Regions from separate parts of the Alkalilimnicola ehrlichii MLHE-1 genome, predicted to be linked through region 1. Evidence: predicted binding sites of a transcription regulator. Region 1 holds the regulator's gene; each other region holds the start of a gene.
What was found. The regulator sigma-54, encoded in region 1, starts transcription at its own class of promoters, with help from an activator protein. The targets are predictions, from matches to a motif close to TGGCANGNTNCNTGCTT.
Positions count from the first base shown of each region.

Region 2: the regulator sigma-54 is predicted to act here: its motif matches at 1,529-1,545, upstream of MLG_RS00890 (HupE/UreJ family protein).
Region 3: the regulator sigma-54 is predicted to act here: its motif matches at 2,385-2,401, upstream of MLG_RS14705 (flagellar hook-length control protein FliK).
Region 4: the regulator sigma-54 is predicted to act here: its motif matches at 1,687-1,703, upstream of flgG (flagellar basal-body rod protein FlgG).

Region 1 is NC_008340.1:2,530,759-2,535,054, reverse strand. Features, by position in the region: gene ptsN (PTS IIA-like nitrogen regulatory protein PtsN) at 1-333, opposite strand, end outside; gene hpf (ribosome hibernation-promoting factor, HPF/YfiA family) at 394-735, opposite strand; gene MLG_RS11300 (RNA polymerase factor sigma-54) at 760-2,265, opposite strand; gene lptB (LPS export ABC transporter ATP-binding protein) at 2,418-3,143, opposite strand; gene lptA (lipopolysaccharide transport periplasmic protein LptA) at 3,140-3,667, opposite strand; gene lptC (LPS export ABC transporter periplasmic protein LptC) at 3,654-4,232, opposite strand; gene MLG_RS11280 (KdsC family phosphatase) at 4,216-4,296, opposite strand, start outside.
Region 2 is NC_008340.1:208,302-212,597, reverse strand. Features, by position in the region: gene MLG_RS00895 (urease accessory protein UreD) at 1-862, opposite strand, end outside; gene MLG_RS00890 (HupE/UreJ family protein) at 873-1,475, opposite strand; gene lipB (lipoyl(octanoyl) transferase LipB) at 1,659-2,306, opposite strand; gene MLG_RS00880 (YbeD family protein) at 2,750-3,028, opposite strand; gene MLG_RS00875 (D-amino acid aminotransferase) at 3,030-3,890, opposite strand; gene MLG_RS00870 (D-alanyl-D-alanine carboxypeptidase family protein) at 3,902-4,296, opposite strand, start outside.
Region 3 is NC_008340.1:795,521-799,816, reverse strand. Features, by position in the region: gene htpX (protease HtpX) at 1-821, opposite strand, end outside; gene MLG_RS14705 (flagellar hook-length control protein FliK) at 1,186-2,313, opposite strand; gene fliJ (flagellar export protein FliJ) at 2,898-3,344, opposite strand; gene fliI (flagellar protein export ATPase FliI) at 3,406-4,296, opposite strand, start outside.
Region 4 is NC_008340.1:1,013,896-1,018,191, forward strand. Features, by position in the region: gene MLG_RS04620 (flagellar hook protein FlgE) at 1-513, shown strand, start outside; gene MLG_RS04625 (flagellar basal body rod protein FlgF) at 567-1,307, shown strand; gene flgG (flagellar basal-body rod protein FlgG) at 1,749-2,534, shown strand; gene flgH (flagellar basal body L-ring protein FlgH) at 2,546-3,220, shown strand; gene MLG_RS04640 (flagellar basal body P-ring protein FlgI) at 3,239-4,296, shown strand, end outside.

The DNA.
Region 1 (4,296 bases):
GTCGGTGAAGTGCTCGGGGACCACCAGCGCAAACAGCAGATCCACCGGCTCCCGGTCGAAGGCGTCGAAGTCCACCCCCTGGTCGAGGCGGATCATGGCACCCCGCGCCTGCTCGATGCCCTCCATGCGGGCGTGGGGCAGGGCAACGCCGTGGCCCAGGCCGGTGCTGCCCAGCCGTTCCCGCGCCACCAGCCGGTCGAAGACCTGGGTGGAGGCCAGTGTGGTGTCATCCGCAGTCAGCAGGTCGCTGAGTTGTTCCAGCACGCGCTTCTTGCTGCTGACCTCGGCGTCGCAACGGATGCGGTCCGGAGTGATGAGTTCGGCGATTTTCATGGTGTCGTTCAGCCCGGGGCCGGTGACCGCGACGGCGGTCACCGGCCGATGGTTGAGTGTCTACTCCGCGGCCCCTGCGCCCGCTCCCGCCTTCTGAGCAGCCCCCTCGCGGCGGTGGTGGTCGGTGACCTTCTCCTTGTGCTTGACCAATTGGCGGTCAAGCTTGTCGATCATGCCGTCGATGGCGGCGTACATGTCTTCGTCGGTGGTCTCCGCGTGCAGCCGGTTGCCGCTGATCAGCAGATTGGCCTCGGCCTTCTGCCGGAGTTTTTCCACCGAGAGGATCACGTGGCTGTCCACCACGTTATCGAAATGGCGCTCCAGGCGCTGGAATTTCTCCCGTACATAGGCCTTCAGGGCATCCGTGACATCCACGTGGTGACCGGTGATCTGTATTTGCATGCCGCCTCCTTTCAACGTTGCGATTCAGGCCAGTCGCTTGCGCTCTGACGAGGACGCGATGGCCATAGCCTCACGATACTTGGCTACGGTCCGTCTTGCCACGTTTATGCCCTCCTCCTGGAGGATATTGGCAATACGACTGTCACTGAGTGGTTTGGTGGGGTTCTCATCGGCGATCAGACGCCGGATGCGGGCACGGATGGCGGTGGCGGAGCACTCGCCGCCGTCCACCGTCTGCACATGGCTGGAGAAGAAGTACTTGAACTCCAGGGTGCCCCGCGGGGTGTGCATGTACTTGCGGGTGGTGATCCGGGAGATGGTGGACTCGTGCATGTCCACCGCCTCGGCCACCTCGCGCAGGACCAACGGCTGCATGGCCTCTTCGCCGTGGTCGAAGTAGCCCTGCTGGCGCTCGACGATGCAGCGGGCGACCTTGAGCAGGGTGTCGTTGCGGCTAAGCAGGCTCTTGATGAACCAGCGCGCCTCCTGCAGGTGGTTGCGCAGGGTGGTGTTGTCGCTGCTGTTGTCGGCGCGTTTGATCAGGCTGGCGTAATAGCTGTTGACCCGCAGCCGGGGGGCGGTCGCGGGATTGAGCTCCACCTGCCAGCGGCCGTCGCTGCGCCGGACCACCACGTCGGGGACCACGTACTGGGTCTCGTCGCCACCGATTTGCGAGCCCGGCCGCGGATCGAGGGTCTGGATCAGGCCCAGGACCTCGCGAAGCTGGTCCTGATTGAGCTTCATGCGCCGACAGAGTTGGGCGTACTGGCGCTGTACCAGCATGTCCAGGTGCAGATCCACCAGGCGCCGGGCCTCGGGCAGCAGTGGGGTGTCCGGCGGCAGCTGCTCGAGCTGGATGAGCAGCGCCTCACGCGGATCGCGGGCGGCCACGCCCACCGGGTCGAAGTGCTGGATGCGCCGGAGCACCGCCTCGACCTCATCGGGCTCCACGGCCCACTCCGCCGGCAGGGCGGAGATCAACTCCTCGATGCCGGCGCCCAGGTAGCCGTCGTCGCGCACGGAGTCGATGATGACCTGTGCGATGGCCGCGTCCCGATCGGTGAAGGGGGTGAGCTCCGCCTGCCAGGTCAGGTGGTCGTGCAGGGTTTCACCGCCACCGGAGCGGTTGGCGTAGGGGTCGCGGTCCTCGTCCTCGCTGTCCGGCTGGCTCCAGGGGGTGCTGCCGTCGTAGATGTCATCCCAATTGGAGTCCAGCGGCAGGTCCTCGGGGATGTCGGCCTGCTCCTGGGCGGCGGTCTCCTCGCCCGCGGTCCCGGCCTCGGTGGCCTCCTCGGTGCTGGCCTCGTCCCCGCGCTCGCCCTCCGTGTCCTGGGTCTCGCCCTCTTCGGTGCGCTGTTCGGTCTCCTGCTGGTCCTCTTCGGCGAGTTCCAGCATGACGTTGGACTCGAGCTGCTGCTGGATCTCCATCTGCAGATCCAGGGTGGAGAGCTGCAGCAGGCGGATGGCCTGTTGCAGCTGTGGCGTCATAGTGAGTTGCTGCCCGAGTCGAAGTTGCAGCGATTGTTTCATGACCGTTGCCAAAGGGGGTGCCCCCCATCCGGTTCTTTTGAAGTGTGAATGCGATGTCTTGTCATGGATCTCTTTAATCGTCGCCGCCCGATGGCGTCGGAAGCGACCCGTCACGCGGGTCTGGATGCCCCTAGTTTACAGCGGAATGGCGCCTATAGCCGAAAATGCTCGCCCAGGTAGACCTCGCGCACCGCCTGGTTGGCGAGGACCTCCTCCGCGCTGCCGCGGGCGATGACCCGGCCCTGGCTGAGGATGTAGGCCCGTTCCACGATGCCCAGGGTCTCACGGACGTTGTGATCGGTGATCAGTACACCGATGCCGCGCTCGGTGAGCTGCCGGATGATGTGCTGAATATCGACCACCGAGATGGGGTCGACGCCGGCGAAGGGCTCGTCGAGCAGGATAAACTGCGGGTTGGCGGCCAGGGCCCGGGCGATCTCCACCCGCCGGCGCTCGCCGCCGGAGAGGCTGATGCCGGACTGGTCTGCCAGGTGCGGCACATGGAATTCGTCCAGGAGTTGTTGTAGCTGCTCCCTTCGGGCCCGACGGTCCAGGTCCGGTCGGGTCTCCAGGATGGCCATGATGTTCTGGGCCACGGTCATCTTGCGAAAGACCGAGGCCTCCTGGGGCAGGTAGCCGATGCCCTTGCGGGCGCGGGCGTGCATCGGCAGGGCAGTGATGTCCTCGCCGTTGAGCAGGATCTGACCGCCATCGGCCCGCACCAGGCCCACCACCATGTAGAAGCAGGTGGTCTTGCCGGCGCCGTTGGGCCCCAGCAGGCCGACGATCTCACCGGCATCCACGGTGAGTGAGGCCTCCTCGACCACGGTGCGGCCGCGATAGCGCTTGACCAGCGATTTGGCCTCCAGGCGGCTCATTCCTCGTCCCGCTCCTCCGCCGGGTAGAAGATGGTGCGGGTGCGCCGGTCCTCCCGGCCCTCGACCACTGCCTCCTGGGTCTCCAGATTGACGCGGATCTCGTCGCCGGACATGCGGTTCTCCCGCTGCCAGAGTTCGGCCCCTCCGGACAGGTGCAGGCGCTGCGGCCCGCGACTGTGGTACTCCATGCGCGGGGCTTCGGCATGCACCGTGTCGGTTTGCCCCGGGGGCAGTTGCTCGTAGGTGGCCGGGCCGCCCGCCACCTCCACCCGGTCCAGAACGCGGCGCCCCTCCACGTCGCGGGTGTGCACAACCATGCGATCGCCGGTGATGACCAGGCTGCCCTGGGTCAACACGACAGCGCCGGTGTAGGTGCTGATGCCGCGGACGTTGTCGATCTCGGCGCGGTCGGCCTCCAGATCAATGGGCCGGTCGCGGTCGGGGGTACGGGCTTGCCCCCCGGTGGCCAGCAGCAGACAGAGCAGGCCGGCCAGCAAGGTGGCGGCGCGGTTATGGCAGTTCATGGTGTCCTCTGACCTCGGATTGCAATTCGATCCTTTGCTGGTCCAGCCAAGCTCGGGCCCCCACGCCCTCGGTGTAGGAGGTGTCCTGGCGTAGCACGGCGTGCGCCTCTGTCTCCACCCGGTCGTCACCGGGGTAGAACCACAGCTCGCGGGTCTCCAGTTCCAGCGGCCGGTTGACGGCGCTCTCGGGTCGCCAGAACCGGACCTCCTCGTGCAGCAGGACCCGCTGGCCTTGGTCCCACGCGCTGCCCCGGGGCGCGCTACCGTACCAATTGGCGCCGGCCTCGGCGAACATCTCCACCTCCGGCCGGGCGAAGGACCAGACCCCGCGTTCGGGAAAGTGGTAGAGGTCGTCCGCGCTCAGTCGGTACTGCCAGCGGCCCGTCGCGTCCGCAGCGTGGATGGTGAACCCCTCCATGAAGTAGTCGGCCCGCTCGCGCGTGGGGATCTCCGGGTCGGGGGGCGGCTCGCGGTCGGGACGATCGGCGATCAGCCAGGCGACGCCGATCAACAGGCCCACGGCGATGAGGGTGAACAGCCGGGGGGGGTTAATCCGCGTCTTCATGGGCCTGAAGCAGGGCGTCGAGTTCGCCGCGGGCGGCGAGGATGAGTTCGCACAGCTCGCGCAC
Region 2 (4,296 bases), 950 kb from region 1:
GGGGACAAGGGGGAAGCCCGACCACGGGCTCGCGGATAGTGCGCCAGGCCTGTTCCAGGGTCTTGCGCACCGGTTCCACGCCGGGCCCCAGCACGCGCACTGCCAATAGCCCCTCCGGGCACCGGGTCGCCCCCATCCGGACGCCGGGTGGCACCTGCAGGGCGTCCCGCAGGTCGTGCTCCAGGCCGTCCGGGGCGGGCGACGCCAGCAGGGTGGCGAACACCGCCTGGCCCTGCAGCCCCCAGGGGGCGGTGCGGAGGGGGTCGTCGGCATTCAGGGAGAGGCGCTCCCGCAGCAGGGGCATTTGCTCGCAATTCACCGCCAGCCGCTGATCCAGCACGCCCCTGGGGAAGTGGTCACCACTCCCCGGACGGCCCAGGGCCACCATCTCCCAGGCGATCAGGCGGGCGCCTTCGGCCAACTCGAAGCGGTTGATCAGCCGGCTACGGCTGCCCCCGTGGAGGATGGTCTCCATGGGCAGCCACTCGAATGTGGCGCCCGGGGCCAACCGGAAAACCTGCCGCTGGATGGACCAGTCGCCCGAGGAGCGGTAGAACTTGGCCGCCCCGGGGGTGGTCATCAGGGCGTGGGCGCCCTCGCCCACCTCCACGGAGAGGTCCAGTTCATCGCCACCCACCAACCCCCCAGGGGGGTGAAGCAGGTAGGCGTGGCAGGGCGCGCCCTCCGGGTGGAAGGTGCGCTGGACCACCAGCGGCCCTTGGTGGCGTCGTCGCACCAGGGCGGTGCGTTCACCCCGCCGGGCGAAGTCCAGCCGCAATGCCCCCCGCCACCCCGGGCTCACGGGTGCTGCTGAGGGGGCCGGGTCGGCCCCCGGTGACCAGGCTTGTTGGGCGACAGCCATCTCGCCGCGCTCAGAACAGTGCGACGAGGACGAGACCGGCCAGCACGATACCCACGCCGGCGCCCCGCGCCAGCGGCAGGGCCGGCAATTGCCGGCGGGCCAGGCGCTCCAGGCCCACGCCCGCCGCGAGCAGGACGGCACTGGCCAGCAGGAAGCCCGCGCCGAAGCTCAGGCCGGAGAGGCCAGCGGCCATCTCGGCGCCGTGGGCATGGCCGTGAAACAGGGCAAAGGCTGCGGCCAGGGCCATACCGGTGGCCAGGGGCAAGCGACCGCCCCAGGCCACCAGCCCGCCTACCACCAGCAGGGAACCGAGAATGCCGAACTCCACCGCCACCATCGGTGCGGAGGCCAGCCCCACCCCGAAGCCCACGAGCATGGCGAGCAGGAAAGCGCCCGGCAACAGCAGGGCGCTGCGCCGGTCGCCTTGCTGGCCGGCCCAGAGCCCCAGGCCCAGCATTGCCAGCAGGTGATCCAGCCCCAACAGCGGGTGCAGGAGTCCCTGGCCGAAGCCCCCGTGTACATGAGGATGGGGATGCGGATGCGCCAGCGCCAGCGGCGCGGCCAGCAGGGCCGCCAGCGCGAACAGCAGGATGGGCAGGGAAGTACGGCTCATGGTCACCTCGGCATGTCAGTGGTCCACGGAAGGGCGTTATACCCACTCCGTCTATCCAAGTTGCATGCCAGGGAAGAGCACCCGCTGTTTCAGGGCGTTGCGCAGGACAAAGGCGCCGTGGTGCGCACTAGACGGGGGCGTTGGCGGGAAAGGGCACCAAACCGGTGCATAAAGGTCGCCTGGTTAGGCCGCGCCGCCGTTCCCGTACTCGACGATCGCCTCCAGACAGTGCAGCGCCAGATCGGCCTCCAGGCGCTCGTAGGGCGTGGGCACGCCCAGGTCCAGCAGGCGGGTGACCTCGAGCCCGGGGTAGCCACAGGGATTGATGCGAAGGAAGGGTTCCAGGTCGACATCCACGTTTACGGCCAGGCCGTGGTAGCTGCAGCCGCGGCGCACGCGCAGGCCCACAGACGCCACCTTGCGACCCTCCACGTAGACGCCGGGGGCGTCGTCGCGCGCCTCGGAGGCAATCCCGTAGCCCGCCAGCAGGCTGATCACGGTGTGCTCCAGGGCGCTGACCAGGCTGCGCACGCCCAGGCCCCAGCGGCGCAGGTCCAGCAGGGGGTAGAGCACGATCTGGCCCGGGCCGTGGTAGGTGACCTGGCCGCCCCGGTCGGTCTCCACCACCGGGATCTCACCGGGGTCGAGGATATGTTCGCGCCGTCCCGCCTGCCCCAGGGTGTAGACCGGCGGGTGGGAGACCACCCAGAGCTGGTCCGGCGTGTCCGGGCCGCGCTCGTCGGTGTAACGGCGCATCGCGGACCAGGTCTCGCGGTAGTCGCGCCGGCCCAGGTAGCGGACCTGGATATCGGTCAACGGGGACGGGGGCATAGGCACTCCTTATACAGCTACCTTTAACGAGGCGCAAAATAAACCGTCATGGCAAAGGCGGCCCCTCATCGCGACGGCCGAAGACATCCCCCACCCGTCATCGCGAGGGCCGAAGGCCCGCGGCGATCCAGAGCGGTAGACTGCCACGTCGGCTTCGCCTCCTCGCAGTGACAGTGGGGGTGGGGGCGGGTCCGGTCCTCGCCGTGACGGTGGGGGGTGACGCCGCCGCTCGCCGTAACGGTGGGGACGGGTTCGCTCCTCGCAGTCGCGCTGGGGGTGGCGCCAGTCACGGTGGGAGTAGCGCCGCCAGTCGCCGTGGGAGTGGCGGCGTCGGTGGCGGTGGTGACGGGCCCGCCCCAGCGGTGACGGTGAGGCGGGGCCGCGTTGGCAGTGCCGGTGGGAAGCGCGTTCGCAATGACAACGAAGCTTTCGTTCATGGTTCCCTAGAGGGTCATCAGGATGGCCTCTTCCGCATGCAAGGCGCGGTAGATGGCATCCAGTTGCGGCCGGCTGTGGGCGGTGATGGTGGCGGTGACCGAGACGAAACGGCCGTTGCGGCTCTCGCTGACGCGCAACTCCACCTGCTCCGGGCGGTCCAGGTGCTCGGTGAGCACCGCCCGGACCAGGGCCTCGATGTCCGCCTCCGCACGACCCATGGCCTTGATCGGGAAGCGGCAGGGGAACTCAAGGGGGGTGTTGTCCTCGTCGAACTGCTGAACCATCTCAGCCTCCGGCGGCCCAGGCCGCCTTGTGCTCGTCGAACCAGGCTCGGGTCCGCCGCCACATCGGTCCGGGGCGACCGTCGCCCACCGGCTCGCCGTCCAACCGGGTGACCGGGAGCAGCTCCTTGGTGGAGCTGGTCAGCCAGATCTCATCGGCCCGTGCCAGCTCCTCGGCGCTGATGGTGGTGCACTCGCAGGCCACGCCGTGGTCGCGTAATAGCTCCACGACAAAGTCGCGGGTGACCCCGGGCAGCAGGCCCGGCCCCTGCAGCGGCGTCTTCACTCTATTTTCGCACACCACGAAGGCATTGCTGGCCGCCCCCTCGGTGAGCTGGCCGTCGCGCAGCAGCAGCGCCTCGTCCGCGCCCGCCTCCACCGCCTGCTGGCGCAGCAGCACGTTGGGCAGCAGGGCGACGGTCTTTAGATCGCAGCGCCCCCAGCGGTTGTCCTGGAGCCGGACGGCGGACTTGCCCTGCTCGCTGTCCGGCGGCATCGGGGTCGGCAGGGGCGAGGCCGTCATGAAGACAGTGGGCCGGGTCCCTTCCGGGAAGGCGTGGTCGCGCTGCTCGGGCACCCCGCGGGTGATCTGCAGGTAGACCCCCGCATCCCGCCACCGGCCGGCCGCCAGCAGCTCGTGGATCAGGCGGGTCCAGTGCTCATGGGTATGGGGATTGGGCAGGCGGATACCGGCCAGGGTCTGGTCCAACCGGCGCAGGTGTGCCGGCAGCCGGAAGGGGCGGCCACCGTAGACTGGGACCACCTCGTAGGCGCCATCGCCGAACAGGAAGCCCCGGTCCATGGGCGAGATACAGGCGCGCTCCAGGGGCAGGAACTCGCCGTTCAGATAGCAGATGTCACGCATGGCCGCTCCGGTCACTGGAATCGCAGCAGGACATCGTCCACCAACCGGCGCCAGAGGCTGCCCTCGGCCACGGTCTCCCGCGCCAGCAGGGGCTCCTCGTGCATCACCTCCCCCTGCAGCCGGATGATCAGGCGGCCGACCGGCTGTCCGGCCTCGATCGGGGCGATCAGCGGCTCGTCCAGGCGCAGGCGAGCCTCCAGGTTCTCGTACTGCCGGCGGGGGATGGTCACATAGAGTTCATCGGCAATGCCCACCCCGAGGTCCTCCATATCGCCCTTCCAGACCCGGGTGCGGGTCAGCTCCTCGCCCTCGTCATAGAGCCGGTGGGTCTCGAAGAAACGGAAGCCGTAGTTGAGCAGCGACTGGGTCTGATCCGCCCGCGCCTGCTCGCTGGCGGTACCCAGCA
Region 3 (4,296 bases), 1.5 Mb from region 1:
CCACCGCGGTTGCCGTTGATGCCGAAGGCCTCCAGCTGGTCCGGCAGGTGCTCCTGGTCCACCGAGCGCTTTAGCCGCTCCAGCGCGGCTATCATCTTGTCGCGCCCGGCCAGCTTGGCGCCACCGGCATCGGCCCGGTACTCCCGCTGACGGGAGAACCACATGACGATCACCGAGGCGAGGATGCCCAGCACGATCTGGGCGAAGATGGAGGTGATGAAATAGGCCGGGCCGTGCCCTTGCTCGGTCTTGAATACCACGCGGTCGACGAAATGGCCGATGATGCGCGAGAAGAAGACCACAAAGGTGTTCACCACCCCCTGGATCAGGGTCAGGGTGACCATATCGCCGTTGCTGATGTGGGCGATCTCGTGGCCGATCACCGCCTCGGCCTCGTCCCGGGTCATGCTCTGCAGCAGGCCGGTGCTCACCGCCACCAGGGAGTTATTGCGCCGGGCCCCGGTGGCAAAGGCGTTCATGTCCGGGGCGTCGTAGATCGCCACCTCCGGCATACCGATGCCCTCCTGGCGGGCAAAGCGGCGCACGGTATCCACCAGCCACTGCTCGGCCTCGCTGCGCGGCTTTTCGATAACGCGGGCCCCGGTCATCCGCTTGGCGATGAACTTGGACATGGCCAGGGAGATGAACGAGCCGCCGAAACCGATCACCGCGGCGATGATGAGCAACCCCGTATAGTCCAGACCCACACCGGCCTCATCCAGGGTCCGCACCCCGAACACGGCCTGCAGGATGAACAACACCACACCCAGGACCACCAGGATCGCCAGGTTAGTGAGCAGAAAGAGCCCTATGCGCTTCATCGTCGCTTGATCTCCCGGTTATGTAAGCAGCCCAAACCGCACTCCGGCGAGGGGGGTGCCGGAGCGGCCGTTCAAATTATCCTAGGGCTTAGATTGGGGCAAGGCGCGGGAGTTCAAGCGGCGCAGGACAGGGGCCGAAGGCTTCCCCCCATCATCGCGAGGGCCGCAGGCCCGTGGCGATCCAGAGCGGTAGACTGCCGCGTCGGCTTCGCCTCCTCGCAGTGACGGTGGGGGAGGGGAGGCACCACGCCGACGGCGGGGGAGACACCACCCCCGTCATCGCGAGGAGCGCAGCGACGCGGCGATCCACACCCCGGCTTGGACTGCCGCGCCCCTTCGCTCCTCGCAGTGACGGCGGGGCGCGTCAGGCGTAATGGTCGACGAGGCCCTGTGGTTGCAGCCGTTGCGCCGGGGCGTCGGCCGCTGCCCCGTCACCGGCCTCGGGGTCACCCGGGCCGCCGGCATTTAACAGCCCGGCCGCCTGGCCCTGCGCCCAGAAGCCCTCGTCCTGACGCTCCGAGACATCCACGTCCACCTCGCCCTGCCCCTGCTCGGCGAGCATCTGGCGCAGCCGCGGCAGTTCGGACTCGACTGCCTCGCGGGCACTAGCCTGCTGGGCGGTTATCTGGATGGTGGTGCGCTCATCCTGGGTAGCGATATTGATGTCCAGCGGGCCCAGCCCCGGCGGATCCAGGCGAATACGCGCCTGCTGGATCTGCTGCTGGATCATCATCACCATGCGCTCACCCAGCGCCCGGCCAAAGCCCGGCTGATTGGCCGGGGTGGCGAGCTGGAAACCGGGCAGTGCCTGTTGAATCGGCTGGGCACCGGGCCGGGAGGTGCCGTTGGACTCACCCGCCGCCAGCAACCCGGAGAAACCGATGCCTGCATCGGCACGGGCCTGGGCCTGCGGCTGGGCCGGGTTTCGCCCTTCGCCTTCACGCTCGCCCTTCTCCTGGGCCAGGGTCTGCTGCAGCAGGGCCTCGGCCCGCTCGGTGCTGGTCGCCGTGCGCCCCTTCATGGCATCGGCCACCGCGTCGCGCAACCCCTCGCCGGCCCCCACCGGGTCCAGCATGCGCCCGGTGGTCTGCAGCAGGTTCAGCAACTCCGCCGGGTCCTCGTCCCGGGGGATCAGATCGTGCAGGGCCCAAAGCGGCAGTGCTGGTATCTCACCGGCCCGCCGTGCCTCGGCACCCCGACCGCTGCGCGCCTCCAGGGCCTCGCCATCGGCCTGCTTTTCCGCCAGGGCCGCCAACACCAGCGGCAGCAGTTTGCCACCCTCCGGCAACTCCTCGGCCCACCCGGCCAGCCGGTCCGGATCCTCCAACAGGGTCTTGGCCTCGGCCTTGTCCAGGTCACCAAAGGCGTCCGTTGCCAGCAGCGCGTCTATGAACTCGCCGTCGCCCTCGGCGGCCTGATCCAGCAGAATCTGCAGCAGATCAGGCGGGCCCGCCGCCGGTTCGGCCCGCGGCATGTCGACAGGTGTGGTCACGGTGGGTGCTCTCCAGTCTCAGTACCGTGGTGGACCGGCGTGGTTGCCGGTATTGTCCGTTACGGGAAGAAAAGCAATATCGGGGCCAATGCCGTCTACCCGGGGACGGCGCACGCGTCATCGTGAGCCCCACTCCTCGCTACGCGGGCCCGAATCAACGAGGAACGGGGCATCCCTGGCATCGCCAGGGCCGAAGGCTTTCCCCCGTCATCGCGAGGGCCGCCACCTCCTCCCCGTCATCGCGAGGGCCGAAGGCCCGTGGCGATCCAGAGGGGTAGACTGCCGCGTCGCTTCGCTCCTCGCAGTGACGGGGTGGCCCCTCCCCCCGTCATCGCGAGGGCCGAAGGCCCGTGGCGATCCAGGGCGGTAGACTGCCGCGTCGGCTTCGCCTCCTCGCAGTGACGGGGTGGCCCCTCCCCCCGTCATCGCGAGGGCCGAAGGCCCGTGGCGATCCAGGGCGGTAGACTGCCGCGTCGGCTTCGCCTCCTCGCAGTGACGGTGGGGGCGACCTTCCGCTGCCGGCACAGTCAAGTTCTTCAAGAGGAGCGCAGCGACGTGGCGATCCCTAAGGCCTTTGTTCCGGCTCAGGAGCCGAGTAGCGGGTTGCTGTAGGTGCGCCGGGCCAGTTCGTCCAGTTGCAACTGCTCGCGCCGCTCCTGCTCGCGGCGCTCCTCGTCGCGGAAGCGGTCCACCACCCGGCCCACCGCCCGGGAATGGCTGTAGGCCTCGAGCCAGTCCTGGCGCTGCGCGTTCACCCGGCGTTTGGCCTGAGCCACCACCTGGTGCTGCTGTTGGATGGCCTGATCGATGCGGGATATGAAGGCATTGTAGTCGCGCAGGCGCGCGGCGTTGATGCCCCCGCTCTGTCCCTGCAACTGCTCGGCGTACTCCTGGCGGAAGGTCAACAGTTGGCGCAGCTGCTGGCGCTGGCTGTCGAGATCCTGACGGGCCTCGGCCAGGCGCTGGCCGGCCTCGTCGGCCTTGTCGCCGGCCAGGCGTTGCACCGGTTGCAGGCGTGCGGAACGGTTCATCTCGCCTCCCCGTCGGCGGGCGCCGACTTAACCCTTATTATGACTCCGACAATTCACCCTGTCAGCCATTGCCGCCCCCGGTCTGGGCCTGATCGCTGAGCAATCCGAAGAGCTGCTCCAGGCTTTCGCCAAAGTTCACCGCCGTGGAGACATCCTGCTGCAGGAAGGCGCGCAGCCGCGGCATGATGGCAATGGCCTCGTCCACCCGCGGGTCGCTGCCCTTCTGGTAGGCCCCGACGCTGATCAGGTCCTGGTTCTCCCGGTAGGTGGACCAGAGCTGGCGGAAGCGCTGCGCCAGGCGCTGGTGGCCCCGCTCGGTGATGTTGATCATGGCCCGGCTCACCGAGGCCTCGATATCGATGGCCGGGTAGTGGCCGGCGTCGGCCAGCTGGCGCGACAGCACCAGGTGACCATCAAGGATGGCGCGGGCGGCATCGGCGATGGGGTCCTGCTGATCGTCGCCCTCGGTGAGCACGGTGTAGAAGGCGGTGATCGAGCCGCCGTCGTCCGGCCCGTTGCCGGCCCGCTCCACCAACCGCGGCAGCAGCGCGAACACGGACGGCGGATAGCCCTTGGTGGTGGGCGGCTCACCGATGGCCAGGCCGATCTCGCGCTGGGCCTGGGCGTAGCGGGTGAGCGAGTCCATCAGCAGCAACACATTCAGGCCCTGGTCGCGGAAGTACTCGGCGATACTGGTGGCCAACATGGCCCCGTGCAGGCGCATGAGCGGGGATTTGTCCGCCGGTGAGGCCACCACCACGGACCGGGCCAGCCCCTCGTCACCCAAAATGTCGGTGATGAACTCCTTGACCTCCCGGCCCCGCTCGCCGATCAGCCCCACTACCACCACATCGGCGTTGGTGTAGCGGGTCATCATGCCCAGCAGCACGCTCTTGCCCACGCCGGAGCCGGCGAACAGTCCCATGCGCTGGCCGCGCCCCACGGTGAACAG
Region 4 (4,296 bases), 1.5 Mb from region 1:
TTTGGCCCCAACGGTCTCATCGAGGGCAACGCGACCTTCGACTACACCCGGGCGTTGGCCGATGCGGAGGACCTGGATTTCGAGCTCGACCTCGAATCGCTGACCCAGTTCGGCACCCCCTTCGCGGTCAGCGATATCACCCAGGATGGCTTCGCCGCCGGTGAGTTCTCCAGCCTGGATGTGTCCGAGGACGGCACCATCTTCGCCCGCTTCACCAATGGCCAGTCGGAGGTGCTCGGACGGGTGGGCGTCACCAAGTTCCCCAGCCAGGAGAACCTGCAGCCGGTGGGTGATACCGAATGGGTCGCCACCTTCGAGGCCGGTGAGCCGGTGGTCGGCACCGCCGGGACCTCGGACTTCGGCAGTATCGAATCCGGCGCCCTGGAGCAGTCCAACGTGGACATCTCGGAGCAGCTGGTGAAGATGATCGTTGCCCAGCGGAACTTCTCCGCCAACGCCAAGATGATCAGCACCGAAGACCAGATCACCCAGGAAATCCTCAACATCCGCTGATGAGGCATGACCGCCATGCCGGGCTCACACCCGGTGGCGGGGAGGCAAGACCCATGGATCGCTTGGTTTACCTGGCCATGACCGGGGCGAAGCACACCCTGGAGGCCCAGCAGCACAATAACCACAACCTGGCCAACGTGGACACGCCCGGCTTCCGCGCCGACCTGGACGCGTTGATGTCGGCGCCGGTGCGCGGCCCGGGGCACGATGCCCGGGCCTACTCCGAGGCGCTCACGGTGGGCAGCGACTTTCGCCAGGGCGGCATCGTACAGACCGGGCGGGCGCTGGATGTGGCCATTGACGGTGACGGTTGGTTGGCGGTTCAGGCCCCCGATGGGGGTGAGGCCTACACCCGCCGGGGGGATCTGCAGATCGCCGACGGCGGCTTGTTGACCACCGGTGACGGGCACCTGGTCATGGGTGAGGCCGGACCGGTGGCCATCCCGCCGGCGGACGAGATCGAGATCGGGGCCGACGGCACCCTCAGCATCATTCCCGCCGGGCAGAATCCGGACCAGTGGGTGGAGTTGGACCGGCTCAAGCTGGTGGACCCGGCTCTCCAGGACCTGCGCAAGGACAATGACGGCCTGTTCCGGCTGGTGGATGGAGGGGAGGCCGAGGCGGACGCCGGCGTGCGCCTGGTCTCCGGCGCCTACGAGGGTAGCAACGTCAACATGGTGGATGCGCTGGTGAAGATGATCGACCACGCCCGCCAGTTCGAGACCTACGTCAAGATGATGACGGCGGCCGAGGAGAACGACCAGACCAGCGCCCAGTTGTTGCGCAACAGCTAATGACCACGCGGTAGGTCACACGCCGTCTGGACTGCCACGCCCCCTGCGGGGGCTCGCAGTGACGGGTGGGGGAGGCGGCACCCCCGTCATCGCGAGCCCCCCGCCCCGCTGCGCGGGCGCGAATCAGCGAGGAACGGGGCACCCCCGTCATCGCGAGGGCCGCAGGCCCGTGGCGATCCAGGGCGGTAGACTGCCACGTCGGCTTCGCCTCCTCGCAGTGACGGTGGGGGTGGGGCCGCGCTCGCAGTGAGGGTAGGGGGCGCCCGCAGCGTCTGGCCATGTTCATCAAGAGGGCCGAAGGCCCGCGGCGATCCACACGCCGGCTTGGACTGCCACGCCCCCTGCGGGGGCTCGCAGTGACGGGTGGGGGTGCCGAAAATGGCCCCGATCTTGCAATCAAGCCGGTAACGGCAGGAAACCGACACCACGGAGGCACATGCCATGAATCCAGCACTTTGGGTGGCCAAGACCGGCCTGGATGCGCAGCAGACGCGTATGCAGGTGGTGTCCAACAACCTGGCCAACGTCAACACCACCGGCTTCAAGAAGGACCGGGCCAACTTCGAGGACCTGATCTACCAGACGGTCCGCCAAGCCGGCGGCCAGAGCACCCAGGACACCCTTCTGCCCACCGGGCTGAATCTGGGGACCGGGGTCCGGGTCACCTCCACGGAAAAGATCCACATGCAGGGCAACATCCAGCAGACCGAGAACTCGCTGGATATCGCCATTGAGGGCGACGGCTTCTTCCAGATCCTCATGCCCGATGGCGAGATCGCCTACAGCCGCGACGGCAGCTTCAACGTCGATGACCAGGGCCAGATGGTGACCTCCTCCGGCTACCAACTGCAGCCGCCCATCAATATCCCGGACGACGCGGTCAGCGTCACCATCGGCCGTGACGGCACCGTCAGCGCCCGCCTGCCCGGTCAGGCCGATCCGCAGCAGCTCGGCAACATCCAGCTGGCCGACTTCATCAATCCGGCGGGACTCGATGCCATGGGCGGCAACCTGTTCCGCGAGACCGCCGCCAGCGGCCCGCCACAGATCAGCGACCCGGGCCTGGACGGTGTCGGTACCCTCCTGCAGGGCGCGCTGGAGAGCTCCAACGTCAACATTGCCGAGGAACTGGTCAACATGATCGAGACCCAGCGGGCCTTCGAGACCAACACCAAGGCCATCTCGTCCACCGACCAGATGCTGCAGTTCATCAACAACAACATCTAAGGAGCGCGGCGATGAACCACCGGCTCATCAAATGGCTGTTCATGGCCCTGGCGGTCACCGCGCTGGCGGGGTGCGCCGGCATGCCCGACCAGGCCCCCAAGCCGCTGCCACTGCCGGAGATCGCGGAGCCCGAGCGCCAGAACAACGGCGCCATCTACCAGGCCGGCGGTGAGCAACGGCTGTTCGAGGACCGGCGCTCACGGCGGGTGGGTGATGTGATCACCGTGCTGTTCGAAGAGAACACCGATGCCAGCAAGTCCAACAGCAGCTCCATGACCAAGAGCAGTAGCGCCGAGTTGCCGGCACCGACCGTGGCCGGCCGTGGTGCCACCCGTGGCGGGGTGCCGCTGGAGTTCGACGCCCAGGCCGATCGCAGCTTCAGCGGAGACGGGGCCGCCGACCAGAGCAATCAGCTCACCGGCACCCTGACCGCCATCGTCACCGATACCATGCCCAACGGCTACCTGGTCATCGAGGGGCAGAAGAAGCTGACCCTCAATCAGGGTGCGGAGTACGTGACCATCTCGGGCATTGTGCGACCCGATGACGTGGGCGCCGACAATACCGTCTCGTCGCTGCGCGTGGCCAATGCCCAGATCGCCTACACGGGGACCGGGGCGCTGGCCGACAGCAACCGCCCCGGCTGGCTGACCCGGGTGTTCAACAGTCGCTGGTGGCCGTTGTAAGGCCGCCGAGGGGGGATCATGCGACAAGCACATTGGGGGACCACCCGCCTGACCTTGATCGGCCTGCTCGCCGTCATCGTCCTGCTGATGGGCGGACTGGCCCAGGCCGAACGGATCAAGGACATCGCCTCGGTTCAGGGCGTGCGCAGCAACCAACTGGTGGGCTACGGCCTGGTGGTGGGGCTGGACGGGACCGGTGATCAGTCCAGCCAGGCCCCGTTCACCATCCAGAGCATCCGCTCCATGCTGGCGGCGCAGGGTATCGCCATACCCGACAACGTGAACATGCAGGTGGACAACGTGGCCGCGGTGATGGTCACCGCCGAATTGCCGCCCTTTGCCCGCCAGGGCCAGACCCTGGATATCACCGTCTCCTCGCTGGGCAACGCCGACAGCCTGCGCGGCGGCACGCTGCTGATGACCCCGCTGCGTGGCGCCGACGGCGAGGTCTACGCCATGGCCCAGGGCAATATGCTGGTGGGCGGGTTTGGCGCCGAGGGGGCGGACGGCTCCCGCATCACCGTCAACATCCCCAGTGCCGGCACCATCCCCAACGGCGCCACTGTGGAGCGGGAGGTGCGCAGCCCCTTCGCCCAGCAGGGCGACATCGTGCTCAATCTGAACACCCCCGACTTCACCACCGCCCACCGGGTGGCGGAGGCCATCAACGAGACCCTGGGCCCGAATACCGCCCAGGCCCAGGACGCCGTCTCCATCCGGGTACAGGCCCCGCAGACCCCCAACCAGCGGGTCAGTTTCATGAGCTACCTGGAGGAGATCCGGGTCACTCCGGCGGAGGCACCGGCCAGGGTCATCGTCAACGCGCGCACCGGATCGGTGGTCATTGGCAGCGAGGTGAAGGTGCGACCGGCGGCCATCACCCATGGCAGCCTTACCGTGACCATTACCGAGGCGCCTTTCGTGGTCCAGCCCGATCCCTTCACCGAGGGCGAGACCATGGTGGTGCCGCAGACCGACATCGAGATCGAGGAGCAGGCCAACCCCATGTTCGTCTTCGGTCCGGGCACCACGCTGGATGAGATCGTCAACGCGGTCAATCGGGTGGGCGCGGCGCC